Regions from separate parts of the Pseudomonas sp. GW821-FHT02H06 genome, predicted to be linked through region 2. Evidence: predicted binding sites of a transcription regulator. Region 2 holds the regulator's gene; the other holds the start of a gene.
The links. Region 2 encodes sigma-54, which starts transcription at its own class of promoters, with help from an activator protein. Its sites were predicted from a motif close to ANTGGCATNNANNTTGCTNT; they were not measured.
Positions count from the first base shown of each region.

Region 1 (6,516 bases), on a different contig from region 2:
AGCCGATCACGCGTCCCCAACGCGCGGGAGCCCACCAGCTTGATCACCTGATTGCCAGCCGGCCCTGCGCGCTGCACCCGGCGCATCAGCCAGGCCAGCACGAAGATCAGCCCGATCACCAGCAGCAGCCCCAGCACCAGTTGCAGCAACTGACCGGCCATCCCGCCGTTCACCGAACCGGCAACGGGCGCGGCAACCGCAGGCGTTGCCGTCGCAGCCGTCGTCGCAGCAGGCGCGGCAGGCGTCGCCGGATCGGCTGCCATTACCGCCCAGGACAACGCCAACAGCGGCAGGCTCGACAGGGTTCTGATCACGCCGCGCACTTAACGCAGCTTCTTGATACGTTCGCTCGGGCTGATCACGTCGGTCAGACGGATGCCGAACTTTTCGTTCACCACCACCACTTCGCCGTGGGCGATCAGGGTGCCATTGACCAGCACGTCCAGCGGCTCGCCGGCCAGACGGTCCAGCTCGATCACCGAGCCCTGGTTGAGCTGCAGCAGGTTGCGGATGTTGATGTCGGTGCTGCCCACTTCCATGGAAATCGACACCGGGATATCCAGAATCACGTCCAGGTTCGGGCCGTCCAGCGAAACTGCGCCGTTGCTTTTCGCCACGCCGCCAAACTCTTCCATCGTCATGCGATTGGCGTTGTTGCCGGCGTCGGCCGCCAGCAGCGCGTCGATGTCCGCTTGCCCGTCCCCGGATTCACCCAGTGCAGCAGCCCACTCGTCGGCCAGAGCCTGGTCGTCTGCGGAAGTCATATCGTTGTCATTAGCCATGGTTGTCCTCGGGGAACATTGATTCGTTTACGCAGCACATTCGTTTTGCCGGCGACGGAGCGTCAACGGCGTTCTATGGGTTCGACGACTTGCAGGGCCAGGTTGCCCTTGTGCGAACCCAGTTTGACCTTGAAGGACGGCACGCCGTTGGCGCGCATGACCAGGTGTTCCGGGAGATCGACCGGGATCACGTCGCCCGGCTGCATGTGCAGGATGTCGCGCAGCTTGAGCTGACGCGTAGCGACCGCGACGCGCAACGGCACCGACACGTCGAGCACATCCTGCTTGAGGGCGTTGACCCAGCGTTCGTCCTGATCGTCGACGTCCGACTGGAAACCGGCGTCGAGCATTTCGCGCACCGGCTCGATCATCGAATACGGCATGGTCACGTGAAGATCGCCGCCACCGCCGTCCAGTTCGATGTGGAAGGTGGACACCACGATCGCTTCGCTCGGACCGACGATGTTGGCCATGGCCGGGTTCACTTCCGAGTTGATGTACTCGAAGTTGACTTCCATGATCGCCTGCCAGGCTTCCTTCAAATCAATGAACGCCTGATCCAGCACGATGCGCACCACGCGCAGCTCGGTCGGGGTGAATTCACGGCCTTCGATCTTGGCGTGGCGACCGTCGCCGCCAAAGAAGTTGTCCACCAGCTTGAACACCAGCTTGGCGTCGAGGATGAACAGCGCGGTGCCGCGCAGGGGTTTGATCTTGACCAGGTTGAGACTGGTCGGCACGTACAGCGAGTGCACGTATTCGCCAAACTTCATCACCTGCACCCCACCCACGGCCACATCGGCCGAGCGGCGCAGCAAGTTGAACATGCTGATACGGGTGTAGCGGGCGAAACGCTCGTTGATCATTTCCAGGGTCGGCATGCGTCCGCGGACGATGCGATCCTGACTGGTCAGGTCATAACTCTTTACGCTGCCAGGCTCGGCAACACTATCGGTCTGTACCAGACCGTCGTCGACGCCATGCAGCAGCGCGTCGATCTCATCCTGGGACAGCAGGTCTTGCACGGCCATGTCGTGGTCCTACTGCAGTACGTAGTTAGTGAAAAGTACCTGTTCGATCACGCTCTTGCTCAGCTCTTTCTGGCCCACTTCCTGGACCACGGCTGCCGCCTTCTGGCGCAGCATTTCCATGCCCACCGGCGTTGCGATGGTATCGAATGGCTGGCCGGAGAACATCATCACCAGGTTATTACGGATGACCGGCATGTGCGCTTTCAACGCTTCAAGGTCGGCGTGGTCGCGGGCCAGCAAGGTGATGCTGACCTGCATGTAGCGCTGACGACCGTTGACGTTGTAGTTGACGACGAAGGGCGGTGTCAGCGGTTCGAAGATCGCCTCTTTTTTGGCATTCGCCGCTTCCGCAATGGCGGCGGCGTCCGGCTTGCTTTCGGCCTTGTGCATGATGAACCAGGTCGCGCCTACCGACACACCAATGGCCAGCAGCAGCCCCACCACAATGAGGATGATGACTTTCAACTTGCCCTTTTTTGCAGGGTCCGCCACTGCTGCGTCGTCACTCTTCGCCATGCCAATAATCCGTCACTATCCAAGGGGTTCGGTGTTGCGTGACAGAGGAAGAGCAAGGGTTGTGCCACATGGGCAGCTTCAAGCTGCAAGATGTAAGCGGCAAGCTAAAGCAAAAGGCGGCAGAGCCCGAGAAACCGGGGTCTCCCACGCACTGCCGCCCTTGATCCCACTTTTACTTGCCGCTTGCCGCTAACCCCTTGCCGCGACTGACAACGCCCAAGCGTTGGCAGGGCGTTTTCAGGCGTAATAATCAACCGCGCTGGAACCCACCACGGTCAGCGGTGCGCTGGCAGCCGCCGAGGCAGCGTCCACCGGAGCACCGTCGGCGATGAGGTCGCTGCCACTGGCACCGTTGACGCGGCTGCCGCCGCCGTTGCGCTGACCATCGCCACCAGACTGCTGCTGAGCCTGTTGCTGCCACCCCTGAGACTGGTCAGAGACGTTGACGTTGACCTGGCCCATGCCCTGCTGGACGAAGGAATCGCGCAGGCGAGACATCTGGCTTTCCAGCGCTTCACGCACGCCAACGTGGGCGCTCATGAAGGTGACCTGGGTCTGCTGGTCCGCCGCCATATTGACGCGGATGTCCAGACGGCCCAGTTCAGCGGGCTCCAGCTGGATGTCCGCCTGTTTGAGGTTCTGGCTCGACAGGTACATCACACGGTTGACCACGCCTTCAGTCCATCCCCCCTGATTCATCGCCAATGGCTGATTGAGCAATGGCGTGGCCGGAGCCGACGCCGAGGTGTTTTTCACCTGCGCGGCCTGGGACAAGGCCGCCAGTCGATCGGCGAAGTTGTCCACTCGCGTATCGCTGGTGGCGGCCTTCACGTCTTTCAGGCCGTCAGCCAGCAAGCCGCTGAAGGCTTTGTCGCCGCCGCCTTCGGTGGTGCTCTTGTCCACAGGCTGGTCGCCCAGCGCCGCCAGGTTGGTGGCCAGCAGTTGCGAAGGATCGGCGTTCGGGTCTTGCTTGCCCCCACCTTTGCCGTCGCCCTGCACACCGTTGTTCTGCGCCGTCTGCTGGGCCTTGTTTTCCAGGGCGACCTGCACAGCGGTCAAGCCTTCCAGCGGATCGGCGTACGGATCGAAATCGTCGCCGGCAGCGTCGGTTGCGTCGGTTGCAGCGGTCGGCGCCTGCACCGCAGGCGGCGGCATCACGGGCAGCGTGCCGGCGAGAAGCGCCGGATCTACCACTGGCTGAACGGGAGGCGCGACGGCCACGGGCTCTTGAACCGGCGGCGTGACGGCCAGTGTCGGGTCCGGCACAGGGTCTACCGACGGCGCATCCGCGAGGGTCGGGTCTTTCGCATCATCAGTGCCGTCATCCTTGTCGTGAGCATCGCCTTTCCCCGCGCCGGCCTCATCGTCGGCCTTGCCGTTCACCGGCTTGGCAGGCAAGCCATTGCCGTTATCGGCAACGGTCTTGTCGGCGGCGGCAGACGTATGGCTGGCGGCAGGCTTGTCGTCGGCTGCCGAACTCTTGGCGCTTGCCGGCTTGGGCGCCGGATTATCCGCACCGTGAGACTTGACCAGTGCCTGCCTGGCGAATACGTCAGAAAAGCTGGAACTGCTGTGCTTGACGGGTTCCGGCGCCTTGGTCGGGGCATTATTCCCGGCTTTCTGGGCTTTGGCCGCTGTCAAAGCCGTCAGTAATGGGTTGGTGGCGAGCGCCATGTGAATCTCCGCAAGAGCACAATTACAGACAGACAAAGCAAATGGCGGGCCAGGTAGCGAGAGAGGCTGGATTAAACGTGAGTCCGAGGCAGAAAGCCGGAGGGGAACACCCGGCTCAGTGGCTGGCGTGGCAGAGCTGCAGTTCGTCTTCGAAAACTTTCCTGACGGCGCAGAATTCCTCTTTGATCTCGAACACCAGACGCCTTATCCGGGCGTCATCCGCTGTCACCATGCCGCGCCCCTGCTCTTCGAGTTGCAGGCACAGTTCTGACAAATGCGTGGCGCCCATGTTGCCGGTGCTGCCTTTGAAGCTGTGGGCCATCAGGCCGAGGCGTTGCAACGAGGCGCTGGAGGAGGCAGTGAAGGAAGGGTCACGCAACAACAGGGTCATGTCGTTGACCCGATTGATGGAATCGGAAATGAACACCTGCAGCAGCGCCGGGTATTCAGCTTCCATCACGTCACGCAGCGTGCTGAGCACGTGGAAGTCCACAGGATTATTCGACACTTGTTCACTCCTTGATCAAGACGCGGGGATTATGCCAGACCCTCCCAGGCAAATTCCACGCTGGCCGTCCGGCCATCATCGGACCACCGACAGCGGTCGCTGAGCTGCCGGACCAGCGCAAGGCCGCGCCCGGACAATTGGGTGACCGCAGGCGGCAGCGCCAGCACGCGATCGGAATCGAAACCCGCACCACTGTCCTGCACCCGCACCGTCAGGCGACCGCCCTGGCCGTCCGGGACGATCTGAAAATCGATGCGGATAAAACCGTCCACCAGACGATCGAGGCGTTCGGCGCGTTGCTGGTAGTAAAGCCCAAAACCTGCGGCGTCGCGCTTCAGCGCCGAGTCGAGCCCGAGCACGCCATGCTCCAGCGCGTTGCTGTACAGCTCCGACAGCACGATATACAGCTCGCTGCTCTGCATGCGCAAGCCATGTACCTCCTGCAGCAGTTGCAACAGATACGGCAGCGGGTTGAAGCGCTTGAGCGTTGCCGCGCGGTACTCGAACGACGCGGACCAATCCAGCGGGCTGGAATCGCCGCTGTCGGTATAGATGACCGAGGGCGGGCCAAGCAGGTCAGGCTCGGTGAAGGCCACTTCGACCATGCTCACATCGTCCCGCGCCTGGCCGCGAAAGCGCGCCAGGGCCCACTGCACTTCTTCGATCAGCAGCGCCGGGTTGCGGTTGCTCACCAGCACATTCTGCAGACGCCGGGCGCCGAACAGTTCGCCGTCCTGCCCGGTGCTGTCGACCACGCCGTCGGACAGCAGAAACACCCGGTCCCCCGGCCCGAAGGGATACACCTGGGTGTTGTCGTCAAAGCTGCCGGCGCTCAAGACACCGAGGGGCACGTTGGACGAAATCAGCGGCGTGTGCGGCCGGTCGTCGCCATGCAGCAGGTAACCATCCGGCAGGCCGCCGTTCCAGACCTCGACCAGTTGCTGCTTGAAGTTCAGGGACAGCAACGCGGCGCAGCAGAACATGTCGACGGGCAGGATGCGTTTGAGCTTGGCGTTCATCTCCCGCAGGGTTTCGGACAAGCCGTACCCCTTGGCGGTCATGCCGTAGAACACCTCGGCCAGCGGCATCGCGCCCACCGCCGCCGGCAAACCATGGCCGGTGAAATCCCCCAGCAGCAGGTGCATGTTGCCGGACGGCGACCACGCGGCCAAAAGCAAATCGCCGTTGAACAGCGCGTAGGGCGATTGCAGGTAACGGATGTTGCGTGAACTCAGGCACCCGGAGTGGGCGATCTGGTCGAACACCGCCTTGGCCACGCGCTGTTCGTTGAGCAGGTATTTGTGGTGGCGGGTGATCAGGTCGCGCTGGTGCAGGACGGTTTCCTGCAGCACGCGAAGGCGGTTCATGGCGTTGATCTTGGCGGCCAGCACCACTTGGTTGTAGGGCTTGGCAATGAAGTCGTCGCCGCCGGCGTCGAGGCAACGGGCAAGGTCTTCGCCTTCGGTCAGGGACGTCAGGAAGATGATCGGGACCAGCGCGTCACCCGCGAGTGTCTTGATCTGGCGCGCCGCTTCGAAGCCGTCCATGACCGGCATCATGGCGTCCATCAGCACCAGTTGCGGCCGCCGACGCTCGAACAGCCCGACCGCTTCGGCGCCGTCGCTGGCGGTCAGGACGTCATGGCCCTGGCGGCTGACGATGGCGGACAGGAGCATCCGGTCGCTGACGTTGTCATCAGCGATGAGGACCGTCAGGCGATCGGAGGCAGGCGAGATCATCAGGCGATTTTGAAGAGTTTGGAGAAGCTGGAGATGGTGAGGATTTTGTGGACGTCGGCGGTGCAGTTGACCAACTGGACTTCGGCTCTTTCGCCGCCGGCATGGTCGCGCAGCAGGAGGAGCATACCGAGCGCTGAACTGTCGAGGTAGGTCGTGTCTTTCAGGTCAACCGTATAGCGTTTGGCCTCGTGTTCTTTTTCGTAGGCGCCACGAAAGTCCTGGTGCTTCGAGAAGTCGAAGCGTCCTTTGATGGTGATGGTCAGCTC
Region 1 is NZ_JBWKVD010000034.1:3,339-9,854, forward strand. Features, by position in the region: partial or broken gene fliO (flagellar biosynthetic protein FliO) at 1-323, opposite strand, end outside; gene fliN (flagellar motor switch protein FliN) at 324-782, opposite strand; gene fliM (flagellar motor switch protein FliM) at 845-1,813, opposite strand; gene fliL (flagellar basal body-associated protein FliL) at 1,823-2,329, opposite strand; gene AC07VF_RS26310 (flagellar hook-length control protein FliK) at 2,567-4,003, opposite strand; gene AC07VF_RS26315 (Hpt domain-containing protein) at 4,119-4,511, opposite strand; gene AC07VF_RS26320 (ATP-binding SpoIIE family protein phosphatase) at 4,541-6,250, opposite strand; gene AC07VF_RS26325 (STAS domain-containing protein) at 6,250-6,516, opposite strand, start outside.
Region 1: the regulator sigma-54 is predicted to act here: its motif matches at 4,038-4,057, upstream of AC07VF_RS26310 (flagellar hook-length control protein FliK).

Region 2 (16,154 bases):
TTCCTCAAGGGCGAGGACTACGTCGCGCTTGCCGAAGCCGTGGGCGACGCGCCGACCATGATTGCCTACTTCGCGACCCCGGCGTCGGTCTATGGCGCCATCTGCGAAAATCTCGCGCTGGTCGGCTTGACCGATCGCACCCGCGCCGTGCTGGAAAAACCCATCGGACATGACCTCGCGTCGTCCCGTCGCGTCAACGATGCCGTCGCCAAGTTCCTGCCTGAAACCCGCATCTACCGGATCGACCACTATCTGGGCAAGGACACGGTGCAAAACCTCATTGCCCTGCGGTTTGCCAACAGCCTGTTCGAGACACAGTGGAACCAGAACCACATCTCCCACGTGGAAATCACCGTGGCGGAGAAGGTCGGCATCGAAGGGCGCTGGGGCTATTTCGACCAGGCCGGTCAGCTGCGTGACATGATCCAGAACCACCTGTTGCAGCTGCTGTGCCTGATCGCGATGGACCCGCCCAGCGACCTGTCCGCCGACAGTATCCGTGACGAGAAGGTGAAAGTGCTCAAGGCACTGGCGCCGTTCACCCCGGAGCGTCTGGCTACCCAAGTGGTGCGCGGTCAGTACATCGCCGGCTACAGCGAGGGCAAGCCGGTGCCGGGTTATCTGGAGGAAGAAAACTCCAACACCCAGAGCGACACGGAAACCTTCGTCGCCATTCGTGCCGATATCCGTAACTGGCGCTGGTCGGGCGTGCCGTTCTATCTGCGTACCGGCAAGCGCATGCCGCAGAAGCTGTCGCAGATCGTGATCCACTTCAAAGAGCCGCCGCATTACATCTTTGCCCCTGAGCAGCGCTTGCAGATCAGCAACCGCCTGATCATCCGCCTGCAGCCCGATGAAGGCATCTCGCTGCAAGTGATGACCAAGGATCAGGGTCTGGACAAGGGCATGCAGCTGCGCAGCAACCCTCTGCAACTGAGCTTCTCCGATGCCTATCGCAGCGCCCGTGTGCCGGACGCCTACGAGCGGTTGTTGCTGGAAGTCATGCGGGGCAATCAGAACCTGTTTGTCCGCAAAGACGAAATCGAATACGCCTGGCAATGGTGCGACCAGTTGATCGCTGGCTGGAAAAAGGCGGGCGATGCGCCCAAGCCTTACCCCGCTGGTTCCTGGGGGCCGATGAGCTCCATTGCTTTGATTACGCGTGACGGGAGGTCCTGGTATGGCGATATGTGAACTTGAATTTCCGGCGGGCCTGAAGGCCCACGAATTCGATAACCCCGAAGTCCTGGCGAACGCGCTGGCCGATCACGTGGCCGAGCGTTTGACGGCTGCGATTTCCAGCAACCCGCACGGCACGGCCACGTTGGTGGTGTCCGGCGGCAAAAGCCCGGTGGCGTTTTTCAAGGCGCTGGCACAGAAGCCCCTCGAGTGGTCGAAAGTCTGCGTGAGTCTGGCCGACGAGCGCTGGGTGCCCGTCGAGCACGCCGACAGCAACGAAGGCCTGCTCAAGCGTTTCCTGCTTCAGGGGCCAGCGGCGGAAGCGGAATTCTTCAGCCTCTATCGTCCGACCACGACGGTGGATGAAGCTGCAGCGGCGACTGACGAGGCGCTCAAGGCGCTGCCTAAGATTGACGTGCTGATTCTGGGCATGGGCGATGACGGGCATACCGCGTCGCTGTTCCCCAACAGCCCGCATCTGAAAGAAGCGCTGGACCTCAACAGCGACCGTCGTTGCCTGCCCATGCTCGCACCGACCGTCCCCCATCAGCGCCTGACCCTGACGCGTCCGGTCCTGGCGTCGGCAGCGACCACCATCCTGTCCGTCTCCGGTCAGGCCAAACTCGACACATTGCGCGCTGCACTGGCAGGCGATGACCTAGCCGAAATGCCAGTGCGCGCGTTCCTCAACCCGTCTCTAGAGATCTACTGGTGCCCATAAGCAAAGGATCAGCCGCCATGGAAAATACCCAAGTGAAACAGCCGTTGAATAGCATGGCGAGCAAGATTGCCCAGATCGACGCACTCTGCGCGAAAGCGAAGATTCTGCCGGTCATTACCATTGCCCGCGAACAGGATGTCCTGCCGCTGGCCGATGCCCTGGCCGCTGGTGGCCTGAATGCGCTGGAAATAACCCTGCGTTCCGAGTTCGGGCTCAAAGCCATTCGCATGCTGCGTGATGCGCGTCCTGAGCTGAGCGTCGGCGCCGGCACCATTCTCGACCGCCACATGCTCAAGGCGGCCGAGGAGGCGGGTTCACAGTTCATCGTCACCCCCGGCAGCACGCAGGATCTGCTGGAAGCCGCCGCGCTGAGCGAATTGCCGCTGCTGCCAGGCATCAGCAGCGCTTCGGAAATCATGATCGGTTACGCGCTGGGTTATCGCCGCTTCAAGCTGTTCCCGGCGGAAATCAGTGGCGGGGTTGGTGCGATCAAGGCGCTGGGCGGTCCATTCCCGGAAGTGCGCTTCTGCCCAACCGGCGGCGTCAGTGCGGCCAACCTGAAAAGCTACATGGCGCTGCCTAACGTGATGTGCGTCGGCGGCACCTGGATGATCGATAACGCGTGGGTGAAAAACGGCGACTGGCAGCGGATTACCGACGCCACGGCCGAAGCCATCGCGTTGTTCGACTGAGTCTGAATTTGCCGGTCAGGCTCCGCTTTCGACAGCTTCCGTTCAAGTGGAGGCTGGTTAACTGCTGAGCATGATCCGTTTATGGCGCCCTGTCGGGGCGTTGCTGCAGAAGTCGTTGTTGCATGGCTTTTTTACGGTGTTCCTTGGTCGGGAACGCCGTTTTTTTTTGCGCTTTTCATACGCAATAGATATGTACCGCACAGGCAGCGGCAGGAGCGCTTATCCTTGCCGCTCCTTTGTAGTTCGTTTCTCGATGGATTTACGGCGCCTTCGTCATGAAGGCGCCGTCTTTTTTTCTACGGGCTCACCGAAGGCTTTGATCCCGGCGCGGCCACTCGGGAGCAGACCCTACGCCAGCGCACGAAGTGCTGCCACCAACTGCTCGACATCCCTTGCCGATGTGGTGAATCCCGGTGTAATGCGGATGCACGTCCCGCAGGCCGAGCCTTCCCGCGTGACCGCAAAAATGCCGTGCTCATCTAGCAGGCGCTTGACCATGAGTTCCTGATCCGCGTGACGGCTGAAGCGGAATGACGTGATGCCGCAATAGAGCCGAGGGTCGTCCGGCGTCAGCACGTCGATGCCTTCGATGGTCCGCGCCTGAGTGACCCACAGGTCTCGCAGATAGGCCAAACGTGCGCCTTTGGCGGGTGCGCCGCCCATGGCGCGATGGTCGGCGAAGACTTTTGGCAGGGTCATCAAGGCCGGAATGTTCGGCGTCCCGTAAGGTACGCGACCGAGGATATCGTCAGCACTGTAGCGCTCGTCGGCCATGTCGGGGTCGATGGCGCTCAGGCGTTCCTCCTTCACGTAGATAAAACCCAGGCTCAGCGGTGCGCCAATCCATTTCTGCAGGTTGAATCCGGCGAACGACACGCCAAGGTCAGCCAGTTCGAAATCCAGCAGGCCTAGCGCGTGGGCGCCATCCAGAATGACTTCGATGCCGTGGGCCTTGGCCAGCTCGGCGATCGCTTTCACCGGCATTACCAGACCCGTGCGATGAGTGACGTAGGTCAGCGCCACCAGCTTGAGCCGCGGATGTGCGGCAAAGGCGTCGCGGTAAGTCTGCAGCAGCCCGTCATGGCTGGCGGGGTGTTGGTGAGTGACCTCAATGACCTCCACGCCGCGATTCTTCGCCAGCCAACGCATGCCGGTCTGCACGCTGTTGTAATCCAGGTCGCTGACCAACACCTGGTCGCCTGCCATGAGGCCGTTGTAGTTGCGAATCAGCCCTTGGACCGACTCCGACGCGGAGCGGGTGATGGCCACTTCGCGGACTGGCACGTTCAGCAGATCGGCCAGGTCAGCGCGAATGGTCTCGCTGTCTTCGGTATCGAACTTCTGCCGCACGTAGACCGAGTTGCTGCGATTGACGTAAGCGAGGTTCTGCTCGTAATCCTTGAGTGCTGCGCGGGTCATACGGCCGAAATAGCCGTATTCGAAATTGACCGGCCCGGGCTCGACGTCGTACTGCGCCGCAACCTGCTGCCAGAACGCTTCGTCCCGAGCCTGTTCATCCGCCAATTCCGTTATTGCGTATGCAGTGCTGTTCATCAAGCGGCTCGCTTTTATCTATGGGCGTTTAGTTGAAGCGTATGGGGGCTTTCGGCATGCCCTGGCGCAGCGGCTCGCGGGGCCGCGTGCGCAGCGGGTCCAGTAATGCCGAGAGGCCGTTGTGATCGATTTCATGCATCAGGGCCAACAGGCTGCCCAACTCTCCAGCCGGAAAACCTTGTCGGGCGAACCAGTTCAGGTAATCACCTGGCAAGTCTGCCAGCAACCTTCCCTGATACTTGCCGAACGGCATCTCGCGTGTGACTAACAATTTCAATTTCTCTGGATTCATCCAATAACCGTTTATCCGTTCGAGTGAACTTGAACGATACGTGCATTCTGCAATTGCTCAAACACACAGATCATGCATAAAGCGCGGCGCAACTGTCGCTTGATATTGTTAACTAATTGAAAAATATAGATTTTATTTATCAGCTAAAGCTGGCATGCACAGTGCAATATCCCCTCTATCGAGTGTTTCGTTAACAAGACCTTTGATAAACCTGCCAGAAAGGAACCGCAAAATGTCGGATATCAACAAAGAAGCCATCTCTATTCTGAATGACTTGATCGAAACCAGCATTGACGGTGAGAAAGGTTTTCACACTGCTGCTGAAGACGCCAAGAACCCGGAAATCAAGGCTTACCTGCTTTCCCGTTCTTCTGGCTGCAAGACTTCCGTTGCCGAGCTGCAGGCTGAAGTGCGTGCACTGGGCGGCGATCCAGAAGACTCCTCCAGCATTGCTGGCGGCGCACACCGTCTTTGGGTCAACCTGAAAAGCGCTTTGAGTGGCAAGAACGACGAAGCAGTCCTGAATGAAGTCGAAAGTGGTGAAGATCACGCGCTGAAGGCTTACAAAAAGGCCGCACAGGAAGCGACTGAGAAGAACCTCCCAGTCAACGTCACCACCCTGATCCAGCGTCAGCTGCAGGGCGTGCAAGCGAACCACGACAAGGTCAAAGCCCTGCGTGACACCGTTCGTGCTGCCAACAAGTAATTTGTAGCCGCTCGAAAAAATGCCAGCCAGTCTGGCGTTTTTTTATGCCTGCAGTTCGGTGGAGGGCGCGACATAAGGTTCGAATTCCACGCAATTCCTGCCATTTTTCTTGGCGCGGTACAGGGCCCGGTCCGCGGCCTGAAACAGCAGCTCGGGCACGTCATGGTTTACCGGCAGATGCGTGGCGACACCGATGCTGACAGTGATGGGCGCTGTGTCGTCAGCGAACGCCGGCAGCGCTTCAATCGCCAGGCGCAGCTTGTCTGCAATGACACAGGCACCTGCCTTGTCGGTTTCCGGAAGCACCACCATGAATTCCTCACCGCCGTAACGCGCGGCCAGGTCACCGGGCCTGCGGATACTGGCGGCCAGTGTCTGGGCAACGCTGCGCAAGGCGACGTCGCCGCCATGATGCCCGTGCCGGTCATTGAACGCCTTGAAGTGGTCCACGTCGATCATCAGCAACGCTAGGGGCCTTCCCGAACGCATTCCGCGAGCCCACTCCTGCTTGAGCACTTGGTCCAGCCTGCGCCGATTGGCCAGACCGGTCAGCCCGTCCGTTGACGCCAGCGCGGCCAGCTCGCGTTCGGCGTTCTGGCGCAGGCGCAGCTGGCGGCCCAATAGCCACGACAGCCAGAGAATCCCGATGCACAGCAAACCTGTGGCGCCCGCCACCAGCAACGCGTTGCGTTTCCACACGGCGTAGACATCGTCCCGCGATTGAGCGACCACGACGATCAATGGCAAGTCTCCAACCCGTGAGAAGGTGTAAAGCCGCTGTGCGCCGTCGAGCTCGGACACCGCCGCAAAGCTGCCGTTTACCTCTCTCAGAATGCGTTTGAAGTTGGGCCGCATGCTGAAGTTCTGGCCGATGAAGGTCCGGTTGTTGTCATCGGGTTGCCGGGCCAGCATCACGCCATCCGCGCTGAGCAGGTTGACGGTGCTCGTGGGGCCGATGTCCAGGGTGCGAAACAGTTGATCGAAGTACGACAGGCGCATTGATGCACTGGCAATGCCGACGAACTGGCCGTTGTCGGAGGGGAGGCGGCGACTGAAACTGATGCACAGGTCCTTGAAGCCCCAGCGTGACAGGAAGGGCCCGTCGACCACCAGCGCCAGCGAACCGCTGTCCCGGTGTTTCTGAAAGCCCGGCCGGTCGGAAAAGTTGTCCAGCCGAGGCGTCAGCGAGGTGGAGTCGGCGACGATGCGCCCGGTTTCATCCAGCAGCACCACATCGCCCTTAAAGGGCGCCGCCGTGGCCCGGTCGAAGAGCACCAGTTGCCGTAACTCCGGCGAGATCGTCATCACGTCGGGTCGTCGCCATGCAGTGATCAGGCCCTGAAGTGAGGTGTCGTACAGCTCGGCGTTACGCTGCACATCTGCGTCGATCAACTGCACCACGTTGTTTGCGGAGCGCACGGCGGCTTCGTTGGCCGTGCCCAGCTCCCGAAACAGCAACGAAGTCACGATGGCTAAGATGGCTGCCACCGCCAGGGTGCTCCCCAGCATCAGCATCTTCTCGGACCTTGATCTGACCCCTCGCGCTAATGGAGGCATGGCTGTCAGTGGCATCGCTCATCTCTGACGGTAATGGACGCGTCGGGCAGCGGTAAGGCTTATTCGCCTTCGTCGAACTTGTTATTGATCAGTTCGACCAGTCCCGCCAGCGCGGCATCGGCTTCTTCACCTTCGGTGGCCAAGTGAATCAGGGTGCCCTTGCCGGCCGCGAGCATCATGACGGCCATAATGCTTTTGCCGTCGACCATCGTCTCCGGCGTGCGACCGACCCTGATCTGGCAAGGGTACTTGCCGGCGACGCCCACGAATTTGGCGGCGGCCCGGGCGTGCAGACCCAGCTTGTTGATGATGGTGATTTCTAGAGCGGGCATCGCGATGGAGGTCCTTTCAGCTTAGGTCGCGGTGGCGGACCTGAACATTCTTGAGCGATTGCTGCAGCACCTGACCCAGACGTTCGGTCAGGTAGACGGAGCGGTGGTGTCCGCCGGTGCAGCCAATGGCAATAGTAACGTAGGCGCGGTTGCTGGCGGCGAAGCGCGGCAACCACTTATTGAGGTACGAAAAGATGTCCTGGAACATTTCTTCGACGTCCGGTTGAGCCGCGAGGTAATCGGCAACCGGCTTGTCGAGGCCGGACTGCTCGCGCAGCTCGGGCTTCCAGTACGGGTTCGGCAGGCAGCGCACGTCGAACACCAGGTCGGCGTCCACGGGCATGCCGCGCTTGAAGCCGAAGGATTCGATGAGGAAGGCAGTGCCCGGCTCGGGTTTGTTCAGCAGGCGCAGTTTGAGAATGTCGCGCAGCTGGTAGAGATTCAGGTGCGTGGTGTCGACCGTCAGATCAGCCAAGTCGATGATCGGACCGAGCAGGGTTTTTTCGTCACGAATCGCTTCGGCCAGCGAGCGGGTTGCCGTGCTCAGCGGGTGACGACGGCGGGTCTCTGAAAAGCGCTTTAGCAGGGTGGCTTCATCGGCGTCGAGAAACAGCACGTCGCACTGGATGTGCCGGGCCCGAACTTCGGCGAGCATGCGCGGGAATCGCGTCAGGTGACTGGGCAGATTGCGCGCGTCGATCGAGACCGCCAGCAGGGGCTCAGCCAGTTCGGTGTTGATCAGCGCGCGCTCCGCCAGCTCTGGAAGCAGGCCGGCGGGCAGATTGTCGACGCAGTAGAAACCGCTGTCTTCAAGGACATCGAGGGCCGTGCTCTTGCCGGAGCCGGAGCGGCCGCTGACGATGATCATCCGCATGATCAGTGACCGTTCTGGACGTCGAGCACGACGCTGTAGAGCTCTTCGTCGGTTTTGGCACCGCGCAGGCGCTTACGCACATCATCACGGTCGAGCATGCTGGCGATCTGGCGCAGCAATTCAAGGTGAGCATCGGTAGCCGCTTCCGGGACCAGCAACACAAACAGCAGGTCAACCGGTGCGCCGTCGATGGCGTCGAAATCGATGGGTTTCTCGAGATGCAGTACGGCGCTGACAGGCGTTGAGCAGCCCTTCAGGCGGCAGTGGGGAATGGCGATGCCATTACCGAACCCGGTAGAGCCGAGCTTTTCACGGGCAATGAGGCTGTCAAACACGACCTGCTCATCCAGATCAGGCACTTGCGTGCCGATCATTTTGGCGATGTTCTGGAGTACGGCTTTTTTGCTGCCGCCTGGCACGTTCACGAGTGAACGGCCAGGGGTCAGGATATTTTCAAGTCGGATCATGGGTGGGGAGTGTCAGCGAGCAGTCGCGCCTTGCAGCAGACTTTGCTGTTTTTCCTTATGTTTTTTGAGTTGGCGGTCAAGCTTGTCGGCAAGCAGGTCAATGGCTGCGTACATGTCGTCGTGTTCGGCGTTGGCAACCACTTCAGCGCCAGGAACGTGCAAGGTGGCTTCGATTTTCTGCTTGAGCTTCTCGACCTCCATGGTGACCTGCACATTCGTGATCTTGTCAAAGTGGCGTTCCAATCGGGCGAGTTTCTCGCCGATGTAGGTACGCAGAGGTTCAGTCACTTCCAGCTGGTGTCCACTGATGTTGACTTGCATACAGCTTCTCCTTCGTTGCCAGTGCATTAAGAGGCAGGCGTAATGCCTGCCACTGGAACGCTTTGACGTGTGACCTTTACATCAGTCGCTTGCGTTCGCTGGACGGCGAAATCCCAAGGGATTCGCGGTACTTGGCGACTGTGCGACGGGCCACTTGAATGCCTTGTGCTTCCAGTAAACCAGCGATCTTGCTGTCACTCAACGGCTTTTTCTGATTTTCCGCAGCGACCAGTTTTTTGATGATCGCGCGAATCGCCGTGGACGAGCATTCGCCGCCTTCGGAGGTGCTGACGTGGCTGGAAAAGAAATATTTGAGTTCGTAGATCCCGCGCGGGGTGTGCATGAACTTCTGCGTGGTCACCCGGGAGATCGTCGATTCGTGCATGCCGACCGCTTCAGCGATGTCATGCAGAACGAGGGGCTTCATGGCTTCGTCACCGTACTCGAGGAAGCCTCGCTGGTGTTCGACGATTTGCGTGGCCACCTTCATCAGCGTCTCGTTGCGGCTCTGCAGGCTCTTGATGAACCAGCGAGCTTCCTGCAGCTGATTGCGCATGAATGTGTTGTCGGCACTGGTATCGGCGCGACGCACAAAACCGGCGTACTGCGGATTGACCCGCAGGCGCGGCACGGATTCCTGGTTCAGCTCCACCAGCCAGCGCTCGTTGTCCTTGCGCACGATGACGTCAGGCACGACGTATTCGGCTTCGCTGGACTCGATCTGCGAGCCGGGGCGCGGATTGAGGCTCTGGACCAGTTCGATGACCTGACGCAGGTCGTCTTCCTTGAGCTTCATGCGGCGCATCAGTTGCGCGTAGTCGCGGCTGCCGAGCAGATCGATGTAGTCACTGACCAGCTTCTGCGCTTCCGCCAGCCACTTGGTTTTGGCGGGCAGCTGGCGAAGCTGCAGCAGCAGGCATTCACTCAGGTTGCGAGCGCCGATGCCGGCAGGCTCGAACTGCTGAATGCGGTGCAGAACGGCTTCGATTTCGTCCAGCTCGATATCGAGCTCAGGGTCGAAGGCGTCGAGCATTTCTTCGAGTGTTTCGTCGAGGTAGCCCTGATTGTTGATGCAGTCGATCAGCGTCACGGCGATCAGGCGATCGGTGTCCGACATTGGCGCCAGGTTGAGTTGCCACAGCAGGTGGCTTTGCAGGCTCTCGCCAACGGAGGTGCGGGTGGTGAAATCCCACTCGTCATCGTCGTTGCTGGGCAGGCTGCTGGCGCTGGTCTGATAGACGTCTTCCCACGCAGTGTCGACGGGCAGCTCGTTGGGAATGCGCTCGTTCCAGTCGCCGTCCTCCAGATTGTCGACGGTAGGCGCCGATTCCTGGTAGGTGGGTTCCTGAACATCAGCGTTGGGCTTTTGCTCTACGTTATCCGCCAAGGGGTCGGCGTTGTCGAAATCGTCGCCTTCCTCCTGCCGTTCCAGCATCGGGTTCGACTCCAGCGCCTCCTGAATTTCCTGTTGGAGATCCAGCGTCGACAACTGAAGCAAGCGGATTGCCTGTTGCAGCTGAGGTGTCATCGTCAGCTGCTGGCCCATTCTCAAGACTAGCGAAGGTTTCATGGCAGGGCTTAACACCTTATTCGCCGGCGCACTGCGCGCCATTTACTAGCAGGGCGCCGAGGGCGCCAACTTAAGCAAATTATATGCCTGAAGCTGGAGGGTTTGCCTAGAGTGTGATGACAATTAAAAAACGAGGTTGGCGATGGCGCACATTGCGGGAACCGCACAACCTCATGTCATCACTGCGGTTACAGGCGGAACTCGTGACCCAGATACACTTCCTTGACCAACTGGTTGGCCAGGATGGATTCGGCGTCGCCTTCGGCAATCAGCTGTCCATCGTTGACGATGTAAGCGGTTTCGCAGATATCCAGCGTCTCACGCACGTTGTGGTCGGTGATCAGCACGCCGATCCCTTTGGCCTTGAGGTGGTGAATGATCTGCTTGATGTCGCCTACGGAAATAGGGTCAACACCGGCGAAGGGTTCGTCGAGGAGAATGAATTTCGGCGAAGTGGCGAGGGCGCGTGCGATTTCCACACGGCGACGTTCACCGCCCGACAGGCTCATGCCCAGGTTGTCGCGAATGTGGGTGATGTGGAATTCCTGCAGCAGGCTTTCCAGCTCCTTGCGGCGGGCAGCGCGATCGAGCTCCTTGCGGGTCTCCAGGATCGCCATGATGTTGTCCGAGACGGAGAGCTTGCGGAAGATCGACGCTTCTTGTGGCAGGTAGCCAATACCGGCGCGTGCACGGCCGTGCATCGGCTGATGGCTGACGTCCTGGTCGTCGATCAGGACGCGACCCTGATCCGCTTGAACCAGGCCGACGATCATGTAGAAACAGGTGGTCTTGCCGGCGCCGTTGGGGCCAAGCAGGCCGACGATCTGGCCGCTCTCGATGGACAGGCTGACGTCACGTACGACCTGGCGGCTTTTATAGGCCTTGGCCAGGTGCTGGGCTTTCAGCGTCGCCATTACTGGGCCTTCTGCTGGTCGGTTTTCTTTTTCGGCTGGATGACCATGTCGATACGAGGGCGTGGTGCGGTGACCTTGGTGCCATTGGCACGACCGGCGTTCACGACCTGCTTGACGGTGTCATAGACGATTTTCTCGCCTTCGGACGTGTTGCCGTCGTTGACCACTTTGGCCTTGTCGATCAGCACGATGCGGTTCTGGGCCGCGAAGTACTGGATAGTGACGCCCCAGGCCTGAACGATCGGCTTGTCCACCGATGGCTTCTGCTCGTAGTAGGCCAGGTTGCCCACGGACGTGAACACGTCCACGTCGCCTTGCGGTGTACGGGTGATGGTCACGGTGTTGCCGGTGATCTTCATCGTGCCCTGGGTGATGATGACATTGCCTTTGTAGGTGGCGATGCCTTGCTTGTCGTCCAGCTGCGCGTCATCCGACTGGATGTGGATGGGTTGATCGCGATCCGTCGGCAGAGACCAGGCGCTCGCGCTTCCCAGTGCTGCGCCCAGGCCGAGCAAAAAAGGAAGGGTTTTAACGAGCCTCATACTGTCCTCTTACGTTGGATAGCAGGTTCATCCTGCTTTCTTTCAGATACGCTTTCATACCCGTGCCGGTCGTTACACCGCCAAGGCCGTCGATTCTAACGGGTTGGGCAGTCTCCGCATATTGCTTCTGCGGGAATACAGTCATGCGGCTGCTGGTGATGATGGTGGTGCGGTCTTTTTCGTCGGTGCGGTTGATGCGCACCGAGTCGATCAGCTCGACGTGATCGCCCCCCGGCGACACTTCGGCGCGAACGCTCTGTACGTGCCACGGGAAGGTAGAACCTCGATACATCTGCAGCACCGGCGTGGTCATCAGGGTGACGTCGGTGGCTTTCAAGTGCTCTACCTTGTCCGCGGTCATGTCGTACTGCATGGTCCCGTCGGGCAGGTACTGAATGCTGTGGGCGTTGGTCGCGTAGTAATCGACGGCGCTCTCATCCACGGCAGCCTTGGGTTGATCGAGGAAACTTTCCGGACTGATGTTCCAGTAGCCGACCGCTGCCAGCAGCAGTGCCAGCACACCGAACAGCAGAAACGTTCGAAACTTTTTGCTCAGCATAAATGCACTTCTATAGGTAGGCGGCGTGAGCCGCTTCGAGGTTGCCCTGAGCCTTCAGGATCAACTCGCAGAATTCGCGGGCAGCGCCTTCGCCGCCACGTGCCTGGGTAATGCCGTCGGCATGCTCGCGGACAAAGCTGGCGGCATTGGCAACAGCCATGCCCAGGCCCACCCGGCGAATGACCGGCAGATCAGGCAAATCGTCGCCCAGATACGCGACCTGCTCGTAGCTTAGATTCAGTTGCTGCAAAAGCTCGTCGAGTACCACGAGTTTGTCTTCGCGGCCCTGATAAAGGTGCGCGATGCCGAGGTTCTTCGCGCGCCGCTCAACCACGGGGGTCTTGCGTCCGCTGATGATGGCAGTCGTCACACCCGAGTTGATGAGCATTTTGATGCCCTGGCCGTCGAGGGTGTTGAAGGTCTTGAATTCACTGCCGTCTTCGAGGAAGTACAGGCGTCCGTCGGTGAGTACGCCATCGACGTCGAAGATCGCCAGTTTGATGTTCTTGCCGCGTTGCATCAGGTCATTCATATCGGCGCTCATTTACATGACTCCTGCGCGGAGCAGGTCTTGAAGATTGAACGCGCCAACCGGGCGATCGTTCTCGTCGACCACGATGAGTGCGCCGATCTTGTTGTCTTCCATGATTTTCAAGGCTTCGGCCGCGAGCATTTCCGGGCGCACGGTCTTGCCGTGGACGGTCATGACTTCATCGATGGTCGCCTGGCGTATGTCGATCGGGCGATCCAGGGTGCGACGCAGGTCGCCGTCCGTGAAGATACCGGCAAGGCGGCCGTCGCTCTCGAGGATGGCGGTCATGCCAAGCCCCTTGCGGGTCATTTCCATCAGCGAATCGCGAAGCGGCGTGCCGCGCGCAACCTGCGGCAGGTTGGCGCCAGTGTGCATGACATGCTCGACCTTCAGCAGCAGCCGACGACCCAGTGCACCGCCTGGATGGGAAAACGCGAAGTCTTCGGCGGTGAAGCCTCTGGCGTCCAGCAGCGCAACGGCCAGGGCGTCGCCCATGACCAGCGCCGCCGTGGTGGAGGAGGTGGGCGCCAGATTCAACGGGCAGGCTTCTTTTTCGACCCGCGCATTGAGGTTGACGTCAGCGGCCTTGGCCAGTGTTGATTCCGGGTTGCCCGTGAGGCTGATCATCTTGATGCCCAGCCGCTTGATCAGCGGCAGCAACGTGACGATTTCGGCCGTCGTGCCCGAATTGGACAGGGCCAGAATAATGTCGGCGCTGGTGATCATGCCCATGTCGCCGTGGCTGGCCTCGGCGGGGTGCACGAAAAAGGACGGGGTGCCGGTGCTGGCCAGCGTAGCGGCGATCTTCTTGCCGATATGCCCCGACTTGCCCATGCCTACCACGACCACGCGGCCCTGACTGCCCAGAATCATGTCGCACGCGTTGACGAAATCGGCATCTATATGCGCAAGCAAACCTTCCACGGCTTCTATTTCAAGGCGGATGGTGCTCTGTGCCGATTCAATCAGGTTGCGCGCATTGGACATATCGGAAGGGGTCGCATGGTGAAAGGCCGGGGATTATAGCGGCAATGTTCAAAAGCCTCACGCTTCATCGTTGCTGTTTGTTTAATGAACGGAGACGTCCTTCAGCAACAGCGTGATAAAGGCTGGCGGTGGGTACGAAAATTCCACACCGTCCTTAATACCCTTCTTTGTTTGCGACTCGACACGTTGGAGCTTGGGCGGCGTGCGACAGCGGTGGTATAGTCCGCCGCTTGTTCGGCCCCTCCAAAAGTGTGTCGTTCGTCAAGAACGCGGCATCTGAGAGACAGGTTGCATCGCAAGGAGTTTAGATGAGTGCCGATAACGCCTACGCGGTCGAGCTGAAGGGCGTTTCCTTCAAGCGCGGTGCGCGCAGCATCTTCAATAATGTGGACATCCGCATCCCCCGGGGCAAAGTCACCGGCATCATGGGGCCGTCGGGCAGTGGCAAAACCACTCTGCTGCGATTGATGGGAGCACAACTGCGTCCGAGCGCAGGTGAAGTCTGGGTCAATGGCCAGAATTTGCCGAAACTCTCGCGCAGCGATCTTTTCGATGCGCGCAAGCAGATGGGCGTGCTCTTTCAGAGCGGCGCGTTGTTCACCGATCTCGACGTTTTCGAAAACGTGGCGTTCCCGCTGCGGGTTCACACCAAGCTGCCTGAAGACATGATTCGCGACATCGTCCTGCTGAAACTGCAGGCGGTCGGACTTCGTGGCGCAGTCGATCTGATGCCCGACGAACTCTCAGGTGGCATGAAGCGCCGTGTTGCACTGGCGCGCGCCATCGCGCTGGATCCCCAGATCCTCATGTACGACGAACCCTTCGTGGGGCAGGACCCTATCGCCATGGGCGTGCTGGTTCGGCTCATCCGGCTGCTCAATGATGCGCTGGGTATCACCAGTATCGTGGTGTCCCACGACCTCGCCGAGACCGCCAGCATCGCCGACTATTTATATGTCGTCGGTGACGGTCAGGTGCTGGGGCAGGGCACGCCGCAGGAACTGATGGAGTCGGATAACCCTCGTATACGTCAGTTCATGACGGGCGATCCCGACGGGCCGGTGCCTTTCCATTATCCGGCGCCGGATTATCGCGACGATCTTTTGGGGAAGCGCTGATGCGCAGAAAGTCTTTAATGGATCGCGTACGCCTGATGGGGCGTTCGACGATCGATATGGTTGCAGTGCTGGGTCGTTCAGGGATTTTTCTGGTTCATGCGTTGCTTGGGCGCGGCGGAATCGGTGGCGGTTTTCAGCTGCTGGTTCGTCAGTTGCACTCGGTGGGCGTCATGTCCCTGGCCATCATCGTCGTGTCCGGGGTGTTCATCGGCATGGTGCTGGCGCTGCAAGGTTTCAGCATTCTCGCCAAGTACGGCTCCGAGCAGGCTGTGGGGCAGATGGTTGCCCTGACGTTGCTGCGTGAACTCGGTCCGGTGGTCACTGCTCTATTGTTCGCCGGTCGTGCAGGCTCTGCGCTTACCGCTGAAATCGGCAACATGAAATCCACCGAGCAGCTGTCCAGTCTCGAAATGATTGGTGTTGACCCGCTCAAGTACATCGTTGCACCGCGTCTGTGGGCAGGCTTCATTTCGCTGCCAGTGCTGGCGCTGATTTTCAGCGTGGTCGGCATCTGGGGTGGTTCGTGGGTGGCGGTCGACTGGCTGGGCGTCTATGAAGGCTCCTTCTGGGCCAACATGCAGAACAGCGTTTCGTTTTCCGATGATGTACTCAACGGTGTCATCAAGAGCGTCGTGTTCGCTTTTGTCGTCACCTGGATTGCCGTGTTCCAGGGCTATGACTGCGAGCCCACGTCCGAAGGGATCAGTCGCGCCACGACCAAGACCGTGGTCTACGCCTCATTGGCCGTACTGGGCCTGGACTTTATTATGACCGCCTTGATGTTTGGAGACTTCTGATGCAAAACCGCACCCTCGAAACCGGTGTAGGCCTGTTTCTGCTGGCCGGGATCCTGGCTTTGCTCCTGCTCGCCCTGCGCGTCAGCGGTCTGAGCGCCAGCGCCAACACCGACACTTATAAACTTTACGCAAATTTCGACAATATCGCCGGTTTGACTGTCAGAGCGAAAGTGACCATGGCCGGTGTGAACATTGGCAAGGTCACTGCAATCGATCTGGATCACGATACCTTCACGGGGCGTGTGACGATGGAAGTGAACAAGCGGGTCAACAACCTGCCTTCGGATTCCACCGCTTCCATCCTGACCGCAGGCCTGCTGGGTGAAAAATACATCGGCATCAGTGTCGGTGGCGATGACCAACTGTTGAAAGACGGCGGCGTCATCCATGACACCCAGTCCTCGTTGGTACTCGAAGACCTGATCGGTAAATTCCTGCTC
Region 2 is NZ_JBWKVD010000007.1:197,033-213,186, forward strand. Features, by position in the region: gene zwf (glucose-6-phosphate dehydrogenase) at 1-1,194, shown strand, start outside; gene pgl (6-phosphogluconolactonase) at 1,181-1,900, shown strand; gene AC07VF_RS14125 (bifunctional 4-hydroxy-2-oxoglutarate aldolase/2-dehydro-3-deoxy-phosphogluconate aldolase) at 1,918-2,592, shown strand; gene AC07VF_RS14130 (aminotransferase class V-fold PLP-dependent enzyme) at 2,941-4,146, opposite strand; gene AC07VF_RS14135 (DUF3820 family protein) at 4,175-4,438, opposite strand; gene AC07VF_RS14140 (PA2169 family four-helix-bundle protein) at 4,671-5,144, shown strand; gene AC07VF_RS14145 (sensor domain-containing diguanylate cyclase) at 5,187-6,716, opposite strand; gene AC07VF_RS14150 (HPr family phosphocarrier protein) at 6,761-7,033, opposite strand; gene rapZ (RNase adapter RapZ) at 7,050-7,907, opposite strand; gene ptsN (PTS IIA-like nitrogen regulatory protein PtsN) at 7,910-8,374, opposite strand; gene hpf (ribosome hibernation-promoting factor, HPF/YfiA family) at 8,387-8,695, opposite strand; gene AC07VF_RS14170 (RNA polymerase factor sigma-54) at 8,772-10,265, opposite strand; gene lptB (LPS export ABC transporter ATP-binding protein) at 10,454-11,179, opposite strand; gene lptA (lipopolysaccharide transport periplasmic protein LptA) at 11,179-11,721, opposite strand; gene lptC (LPS export ABC transporter periplasmic protein LptC) at 11,708-12,280, opposite strand; gene kdsC (3-deoxy-manno-octulosonate-8-phosphatase KdsC) at 12,291-12,824, opposite strand; gene AC07VF_RS14195 (KpsF/GutQ family sugar-phosphate isomerase) at 12,825-13,799, opposite strand; gene AC07VF_RS14200 (ATP-binding cassette domain-containing protein) at 14,108-14,917, shown strand; gene mlaE (lipid asymmetry maintenance ABC transporter permease subunit MlaE) at 14,917-15,714, shown strand; gene mlaD (outer membrane lipid asymmetry maintenance protein MlaD) at 15,714-16,154, shown strand, end outside.